3 regions of the Clostridium sp. CM027 genome follow, and region 2 is predicted to be linked to each of the others. Evidence: riboswitches for the same ligand, from Rfam matches in the RefSeq annotation. Region 2 holds a riboswitch; each other region holds the start of a gene.

Region 1 (3,306 bases), 1.4 Mb from region 2:
GATTTCAAGGGAGACTTACGCTGAATCCAATCGCACATATAGATCCAATGGGATTTCTTATGATTATATTAGTAGGGTTTGGTTGGGCAAAGCCTGTTCAGACAAATCCTAGTGCATTTAAAAATTATTATAAGGATGATTTGAAAGTTTCAGTTGCAGGCCCAATTGCTAATCTAATTCTAGGGTTTGTATTTGCAATTCTTACTGTGTTATTTTCGAAATTTCCACCAATTCATGGTGGATTATATACTATTATTAGCCAAATTTTAATAATTACAGGGTACCTAAATTGTATTTTGTTTTTTCTTAATTTAGTGCCAATACCGGGATTTGATGGATCTCATATAGTTAGGGATTTGTTCCCAAAGTTTTTTTACAATTTACCAGATACAATTTATAGGTATCAATTCTTAATATTTATGGTGTTAATATTGCCTATATTACCTGGTGGACAATCAGTTTTTACTTATATCGTGCAAGCGCCAGGGTTATGGTTATTTAAACAATTTTTAAATATTGCAGGGATGTTTTAATATTAATATAAAGCTAAGAAAATCATATAGTGATTTTTTATTATTTAGAATGTAAGGAGAAAAATATATGCGCTTAAGAAAAAAATATTGGGCTAGGCCAGAGCTGGAAACTAGTCATATTGTAATAACTGACCAATATGATCACAAAGGAAAATGGAATGAAGAGTTTAAAAATAACAATGCAATTCATCTAGAACTAGGTTGCGGTAAAGGTAGATTTATATCAGAAAAGTCCAGGAGAGATCTCGATATCAATTTTGTAGGCATTGATTTAAAAGATGAGGTTCTGGTATTTGCCCTTAGAAAAGTTATAGAAGTAAGAGAAGTTGAAGGGGAACAAGACATAAATGTACGTCTTATGCCAATGAACATTATGCTTATTGATGATGTGTTTGCAAAAGATGAGATAAGCAGAATTTATATAAATTTTTGTAATCCTTGGCCAAAAGACAGACATAATAAAAGAAGATTAACTCATACTAAGTTCTTGACGAGCTATAAGAAATTCTTAAAACCGGGATCTGAAGTTTGGTTCAAAACAGATGATACAGAGTTATTCGAAGAATCGGTAGATTATTTCAAAGAGTGTGGGTTTGAAATATTATTTTCAACCTATGATTTGCATAAGAGTGATTTTAAAGATAACGTAGTTACAGAATATGAAGCTAAATTCACAGAAATAGGCAAACAAGCTATGTTTCTACAGGCAAAATTAATTTAGCGAATTAATGCATCTCCTGTGGAACTGTTGCAGCTTCGCAGGAGATAACTTATAACCATATGAGACTTAAGCATTTTAGATTCTTATTTATTGACAGGATTAACATAATGCTATAAACTTAATTACATAGAAATGTATTAAATTGAAAATTTTAAAAATGAAAATTATGAATTATATTAGTTAAAAATGAATAGATTTGTTTAGGTGCCTATTATTAATCAGCCACTAAAGTGGATGCAGCTACTTTAGTATATGATTAGTAAGGTGAAAAGGGAATGTGGTGTAATTCCACAGCAGCCCCCGCTACTGTAATTGAGAGAAAATCTTTTATAACTACCTGAAAGGGAAAGTGATAAGAGAAAGTGTATCAAGAGCCAGGAGACCTGCCTAAATTAGTAATATTAAGCTTTCGGCGGGAAAGAACTGTAGAATTCAAGTTAGTGCAATGAAAAATTTGTACATAACAGCAGGTGCGCAAGCTTGCTGTTTTTTTGTTGTGTGCCAAATAAGAATACAAGCAGGAAGAAAGGAGAAATAGTAATGGCTAAAGTAATGGTTCAAGGAACCGCTTCATCAGTAGGAAAAAGCATATTAGTAACAGCACTTTGCAGAATTTTTGTGCAAGATGGGTTTTCAGTATGTCCTTTTAAGTCACAGAATATGTCATTGAATTCTTATATTACATTGGATGGAAAAGAAATGGGACGTGCGCAGGTGCTTCAAGCCTATGCGGCAGGATTGGAGCCAGAGGTATATATGAATCCGATTTTATTAAAACCTACCTCGGATAAAAAGTGCCAAATTATCGTTAATGGAAAGGTTTTTGGGAATAGTACAGCTATGGAATATCATAATATGAAATTGGAATTCAAAGACATGTTAAAAAAGCAGTTTGAAGAATTAGAGAAGAAGTTTGATATTATAGTAATGGAAGGAGCAGGTAGCCCAGCAGAAATTAATTTAAGAGATAGAGATATAGTGAATATGGGAATGGCGGAACTTATAGATGCACCTGTGATACTCGCAGGAGATATAGATAAGGGTGGAGTATTTGCGTCACTAGCAGGGACTTTGCTTTTGCTTAATGAGGCCGAGAAAAAAAGAGTTAAAGCCACTATTATTAATAAGTTTAGAGGAGATTTAGAAATCTTAAAGCCAGGACTTACAATGCTTGAGGATATTATACATATTCCATGTGCAGGAGTAGTTCCTTATTTTAGATTGGAACTCGAAGATGAAGATGGTGCAGTAGAATTTAACAAAAAAATTACTGCACCTATTGATATTGCTGTAATAAAGCTTCCACATATATCGAATTTTACGGATTTAGACGCATTAAAGGCTGAAGAAGATGTATCAGTTAGATTTGTTACAACTAAAGGAGAATTGGGCACACCAGACCTCCTTATCATACCGGGAACAAAAAATACTATTGATGATTTAATTTCTTTAAGAAATTCGGGACTTGCAGAAGCGGTTCAGCAATATAGTGTACAAGGTAACGTATTAGGCATTTGTGGAGGCTATCAAATGTTAGGAAATAGCTTAAGTGACCCTAATGGCTTAGAGGGAAATTCAAAAGAAACAGAGGGTATGAAGCTTTTAGACGTAGACACAATATTTGAAGATGAGAAAATAACTACAAGAGTAAAGGCTCGTAGCATTAACATTAGGGATACTAGTATAGAAACTTATGGTTACGAAATACATATGGGAATTTGTAAATATGGTCATAATGCAAAACCACTTTTTGAAATCTATGATAAGAATGGTTCTGATACGTCATCCTTCGATGGAGCAATAAATGCAGGTGGAAATGTTATGGGTACATATATTCATGGAGTTTTTGATGGAGTAGAGTTTAGAGAACATATGATTAATACTTTAAGGGTAAAAAAAGCTATGGAACCTAAAAAATCTAAGGTTTATGAAAATCTAAGAGAAAAAGAATTAGACAAGCTAGCAGATATAGTTAGAGATAATGTAGATATGGATTCAATCTATAAAATCATAGGAATAAAAAGAAAAAGTTAGGGACAGTTAACAACTATT
Region 2 (3,306 bases):
TTAAATAAGGTTTAGTAATATGTAGGAATGTTATGGGCGGGATTAAAGAAATTGTGATGCAATTTTGATGAATCTATTATTAAGATTAAAATAAAAACACCCTTTCAGATGTTAAAGGTTGTCTGTAGTATAAAAAGCAAACCATAAGGACATAATTTAGAAGCAATTACTCTGAAGGGAATGATGACCTTATGGTATTCAATAAAGTAGAAATATGTGGTGTAGATACTTCAAAATTACCCGTACTAAAAGAAAAAGAAATGAAAGAGCTACTATTTAGGATACAAAATGGTGAGTATGAGTGTAGAGAAAAATTTATTAAAGGAAATTTAAGATTGGTTTTAAGTGTGATAAAGCACTTTAATAATCGAGGAGAAAACGTAGATGATTTATTTCAAGTAGGCTGTATTGGTTTAATGAAGTCCATTGATAATTTTGATCTAAGTCTAAATGTTAGATTTTCAACATATGCAGTTCCTATGATTATTGGGGAAATAAGAAGATATTTAAGAGATAATAACTCAATAAGAGTTAGTAGATCATTAAGGGATATTGCATATAAAGCATTACAAGTTAGGGACAGATTGGTGAATCAAGACAACAAAGAGCCTACTGTAGCTGAAATAGCAAAAGAATTAGAATTACCAAGGGAAGATGTAGTATTTGCTTTAGATGCTATACAAAATCCTGTATCTTTATTTGAACCAATTTATCACGCTGGTGGAGATGAAATTTATGTAATGGATCAAATAAGTGACACCAAAAATTTAGATGATAATTGGCTTGAAAATATATCGATTAAAGAGGCAATGAAAAAATTAAATGTTAGAGAAAAGTTAATCTTAAATTTAAGGTTCTTCGATGGAAGAACTCAAATGGAAGTAGCAGGTGAAATAGGAATATCCCAAGCACAAGTTTCTAGACTTGAAAAAACTGCATTAAAGCACATGAGAAAGTACGTATAGGGTCCCCTAGTGGGTCCCTTTTTTTACTGTAGCATTTATTTCAGAATATAGTATAATGTATTATTTTGTGAAAGTTTGAAAAATATTATCTTTTTACAATTAAAGTAGTTGATTTTTTGTAATAATAAGTCTACTATGTAATGAGTACATGTGTGAAAGAATTATAAAAATTAAATAATAGAATATAGGTTTAAATTAATTAAAAGGGAATCAGGTTAAAATCCTGAACTATCTCGTAGCTGTAATAGATGAATTTAAGTGCATTATGCCACTCGAAAACGGGGAAGGCGCGCTTAAATAATGATTCTTGAGTCAGAATACCTGCCCATATTTTCGCACTACAAACTCTACGAGTGATAGAGAGGGCTTTATAATGAAAATTTGTTTGTTGATTTTATATGATTAAGCATATTTTTGAATCGTTTCCTTCTAACACTTTAGTTAGAAGGATTTTTGTTTTGTAGACAGGCCTATACTACGAATTGTCAAAACGAGCCTATAACATGATTAGGCAGAATATCATCGTTTTCGCCGGGTGCTTCAATGCGATTATAGTTACATTATCTGGCCTTGCATTTTTAAATCAGATTGTAGGTGTAATTGTTTACTATGCTTCATCTATTTTTATTATTCTAAAATCTCCCAGAATGCTGCCATGGGGTGAAAATTCAAAGGAGATGTGAAATGGGAAAAATTATTATTTTATGTGCCATTTTTCTAATGGTGGGCTTTTTCTTCAAATGGAAAAAAGGGGATGGGACACATAATCATCACCATGGAACCGGACATAAACACGGCGAAGGGTTTTCAATTGATTTTTATGCTTATACTTCTAAAATCAGGCACTGGAATGCTACTTTTAAAGTATCTCTTTCTGTTTTGATATTGATTCTTTGTATTGTATTGGAAAACCCCTATGTATCTGTTGTGGTCATTATTGCAATGGCCTATCTGACCATTGTAAAAGGAGAGCTTCCAGTAAACGAATACTTGTCAATACTGGCGATTCCAATCATCTTTATCCTCCTTGGCACTTTTACAATTGCTATTGATTTTTCAAAGCAGCCGATGGGGCAGTATAACTTGTATCTTGGCTTCTGCTATGTGTTTACTTCTCAGGCAAAGCTTAAGGAAGTGGCATTTTTGATTCTGAAAGTTTTTGCAGCTATAAGTGCCCTACAAATGATGACACTGTCAACTCCATCCTCCGAGATTATATATGTGCTTCGAAAAGCACATGTTCCAAAGCTTATTGTAGAGCTGATGAACCTCATTTACCGTTATATTTTCATTTTAATGGATGTCTATACTAAAATGAAAAATTCCGCAGAATCTCGTCAGGGCTACTGTGATTTTAAGACTTCCTGCTATACATTTGGAAGCATTGCAAGCAATATGCTGGTTATTTCGCTTAAAAAGGCAAACGATTATTATGATGCCATGGAGGCCAGATGCTATGATGGGGATCTTATATTTTTGGAGGAAGATAAAAAGGTAGAGACAATACAGATTGCCTCTGCAGTAGTATTTATAATTTTTTTGATCCTGATATGGGGCGTTACAAGATAGAAAGGAGCTATTATGGGGAAATCAATATTAAAGGTCGAAGATCTATACTACGTCTACGGGAATGGAAAGTCTGCATTGGATGGTGTAAGCGTGGATATCTATGAAGGTGAGAAAATCGCTGTCATTGGTTCCAATGGATCGGGAAAATCTACATTTTTCTTGAATATAAACGGTGTATTTACACCTGAACAGGGAAAAATCATTTACCGGGGTACTGTCGTTAATAGAAAGAATTTAAAAGGACTTCGAAAAAATATCGGAATTGTATTTCAAGATGCGGACAATCAAATAATCGCATCTACAGTTAGGGCAGAAGTTGGATTCGGGCCGATGAATTTAAAGCTTCCAAAAGAGGAAGTACTAAAGCGAGTTGAGGAAGCACTGGCATACATGAACATATCAGATTTCAAGGATCGTCCGCCACACTATTTGAGTGGCGGTGAAAAGAAGCGCGTCACCATTGCGGGCATCATTGCTATGAAATCAGAAATCATTATCTTTGATGAACCGACTGCATCACTGGACCCTTTAAATGCACTGATACTAGAAGAAGTTTTGGCCAAGCTTGGTTCGGAGGGCAAGACAATGCTCATTTCCACCCATGATGTAGATTTCGCATACCGATGGGCGGAGCGAGTCCTTGTATTCTGCCAAGGGAAAATTATCGCAGATGGAACACCCTTAGAGATTTTTCAAAACACAGAAATTTTGAAACAGGCAAATCTAAAACAGCCAACCGTGATGGAGATATATGAATTGCTTGTAGAAAAAC
Region 3 (3,306 bases), 280 kb from region 2:
GTTTATCTAGTCCTCTAAAATTATCTGCTTTTCTTATAACAAATCCTTGAGCTAGGCATAGTTTATAAAGTGCCTCTGAGTCCAGTCCTTTTAATTTGCATAATACATAATTTCCATAGGTTAAATACACTTTATCTATAAATGAAATATTTTCAAGTGATCTTATAAACCTAGGCCTTTCCGCTCTTATCCACTCTTTGCTTTTTTCAATATAAACGTTATCTTTTAACACATGACGTGCAGCCATTTCTGCAAAACAGTTTATGTTCCAGGGGTTTTGTTTTTCTTTAACTTTTTTTAATAGGTCTACGTTACTACTTATTCCATACCCAAACCTTATACCAGGCATCGCAAAAAATTTGGTTAATGCTCTTATTATAAATAAACATTTGTATGTTTTAACTTTTTCACTGAAACTGTGCTGTGAATCTCCAGTAAATTCTATAAAAGCCTCATCTATTATTATGACTTTGTCGTTACATTCACAATATTCAAGAATTTTTTGAAACTCAGCCTTATTTATGATATTGCCATTGGGGTTATTCGGATTACCTAAAACCACACCTTCTACACTCTGTAATCTATTAAGAATATCCTCATAATCATAGGAAAGCTCAGCATATTCATGCTTTAATAAGGTATTCTCATTAATCTTCTCTTTTAAATAAGAATACTCTATACTACAATTCCACTTTTTAGCATCAATTTCGTACTCTACAAAAGATGGCACCACAATTAGTAGATTTTTATGACAAGCTATAACTAAGTCAATTATTTCTGCAGCCCCATTTCCTAAAACAAAATATTCTTTTGGGCAATCAATGTATTCTTTTAATTCTTTCAATACCTCCCTATATTGAATATCTGGATATCTTGTTAAAGCATCTACGGCTTCACTAATGTTATCAGTGAAACTTTTAGGAACCCCTAATGGATTAATATTAGAACTGTAATCTATTAATTCTCGCCCCTCAAGTAATCCATTAGTATAAACATCTCCACCATGTATCATTGAATACCTTCCTTTCTACTTGTAACTCACATCTACCGTACTTTTGTTACTTATAACTTACGCAGAATTTTAATTTCCCTTATGTGTTTTCCCTACATTCTTAAACTTTTCATTAATTACATCATTAATGTGCTGTATATAAATGTCTTGAACGTCACTATTTTCCCCTAACCCATGCAGATATATTTTAACTTTAAACCCTTTTGCCTCTAAAATACTCTTCCAGGAGTCCTCTGCATCTCCCGCCATGTCATTCTTGGCATGGTCTCCTGCTACGAGCAGTAGTGGCATTAAAGTGACTTCGCTAATACTCTGAGTCGTAACATTAGGTATTACTCTTTCCAAAGTTGGATACCCTTCCACGGTTGCTACATGGACATTGTTAAAACCTCTATCCCTTAAAACGCTTTCAAAACAGCAATATACTGCATTTGCAATATGGTTTGTACCATGCCCCATCAAAATTACTGTATCCATTGGTTGCAATTGCTTTGATAGAGCATCCACCATTATTGAGTAATCATCTGGCACGCCTGCTTCTTCACCCTTAAAACATAAAAGAGGTCTTCCTATTAAGATATTTTTAAATGCTTTACATTCTTTGTATCTATTAACTACATTATTTATATAATCAAATTCTACTCCAGGAATAACATGCAAAGGCTGAACAATTACCTCATTATATCCTTCGCTTTTTAACTTTTCCAAAGCTTCTTCTGGAGTATCTACATGAATATTATCCCTATTCTTAAGTACTCTAAGAATAATATGTGAAGTAAATGCTCTTCTTATATCATAATCTTCAAAAGTATGTCTTATTTTATCTTCTATTGCATCGATAGTTACTTTTCTTGCATCTTCATGTGTTGTTCCAAAACTTACAATTAAAATTGCCTTCTTCATTTCGATCATCCACCTTGCTAAATATTTTCCGAAATCTATCATAACATTTACATATAATGCTTTTTAAAACAAAAAAAATAGTACGCATACGATAGCGACTACTTTTTAATTAATCCATAATTAAATAGTTCTTTCCCTCCGAAAGCTTGTTAACATCATTTAGGCAGGTCTCCTGGCTTTTGATTCTTCCTTTAATTATCCTTCCTCATTTTTAATTTACGAAGTAGCATTTAAAAGTTTTTCATCAATTACAGTAGCGGGGGCTGCTGCGGATTTAAACCGCATTCCCTTTTCACCTATTTCAAGGCACCTAAAATCATATTCAATTCTCTATTAATTCTAGTTTATTATATTTAAGCCGTACTGTCAATATTTAGAGTGTCTCCTTAGTTTAATAGGCAAAAAAATGATTCAGAAAAATAGTTAGGGACGGTTAACAACTATTTAAATTATTTATATATATATTAGCTTAAGATTATGAATATCATCCCGATTCATAGGCAATAATTCAAATAAAAATCTATGAGGAAGGGTGATTTTAATGCCAAGAAAGGCAAGAGAAAAAACAGATGACTCGATATTTCATATTATGTGCAAAAGTATCAGCGAAATAAATTTATTCAAGGATGATGAGGATAAGAACAAGTATTTATCACTTGTAAAAAAGTATAAATATCTCTATAATTTTAAAATCTACGGTTACTGTCTTATGGATAACCATTCTCATTTAATGATTGATGCTAATGGCACTGATATATCAAAGGCAATGCATGGAATAAATTTTTCTTATGCAATGTACTTTAATAAAAAATATAAAAGGGAAGGACATCTTTTTAAAGATAGATTTAAGAGTAAAATAGTTAATAATGAACGATATTTGAAGACTTTATCTCTATATATACACAATAATCCTACGGATATAGATGAATATAAAAATTGTCCTGAAAAATATGCTTTTTCTAGTCTAGCCATATTTTTAGGAAAAAGACATGATTCTTTTAAATTAGTTGATTATGGATTTATTATGAGCTCTTTTGGTAATAACCTAAAAAATGCAAGAAAGAATTACTATAATCTTGTCTTTCGCTGTAATGGAGAAAAATTAAAACAAGAAATAGAATTTAAAGATGAAAAATCAGAGTATAAATGTGAACGAAAAATACTTGTAAGGAACTTTAAGCCAGAAGATATAATAGAATATATAGCGTCAAAGATGAATGTATCAAAGACTCATCTTTATATGAAGTACAGCAGAAAGCTTGTACGGGCAAAAGCCTTAACCGTTGTTCTAATGAGGAGCCTCTGTAATTTTAAATCTAGCGATATATCCAGCACTCTTGGAAACATTACACAGGCTAGAGTATCAAAATTAAGCACTATTGGCATCGAAT

What was found. A riboswitch is a leader RNA that binds a small molecule or an ion and turns the genes downstream of it on or off. The one in region 2 is predicted to bind cobalamin.
Region 1: it holds a riboswitch for cobalamin, as region 2 does, so the genes downstream of both, KTC92_RS16620 (cobyric acid synthase) here and cbiQ (cobalt ECF transporter T component CbiQ) in region 2, are expected to answer to the same signal.
Region 3: it holds a riboswitch for cobalamin, as region 2 does, so the genes downstream of both, KTC92_RS08665 (sirohydrochlorin cobaltochelatase) here and cbiQ (cobalt ECF transporter T component CbiQ) in region 2, are expected to answer to the same signal.

Annotation. Positions count from the first base shown of each region.
Region 1 is NZ_CP077725.1:3,487,987-3,491,292, forward strand. Features, by position in the region: gene KTC92_RS16610 (site-2 protease family protein) at 1-533, shown strand, start outside; gene trmB (tRNA (guanosine(46)-N7)-methyltransferase TrmB) at 601-1,254, shown strand; cobalamin riboswitch at 1,484-1,660, shown strand; gene KTC92_RS16620 (cobyric acid synthase) at 1,795-3,288, shown strand.
Region 2 is NZ_CP077725.1:2,096,200-2,099,505, reverse strand. Features, by position in the region: gene KTC92_RS09960 (hypothetical protein) at 1-15, shown strand, start outside; gene sigG (RNA polymerase sporulation sigma factor SigG) at 192-965, shown strand; cobalamin riboswitch at 1,135-1,309, shown strand; gene cbiQ (cobalt ECF transporter T component CbiQ) at 1,686-2,534, shown strand; gene KTC92_RS09945 (energy-coupling factor ABC transporter ATP-binding protein) at 2,547-3,306, shown strand, end outside.
Region 3 is NZ_CP077725.1:1,815,717-1,819,022, forward strand. Features, by position in the region: gene KTC92_RS08660 (histidinol-phosphate transaminase) at 1-1,012, opposite strand, end outside; gene KTC92_RS08665 (sirohydrochlorin cobaltochelatase) at 1,082-1,915, opposite strand; cobalamin riboswitch at 2,060-2,244, opposite strand; gene KTC92_RS08670 (transposase) at 2,457-3,306, shown strand, end outside.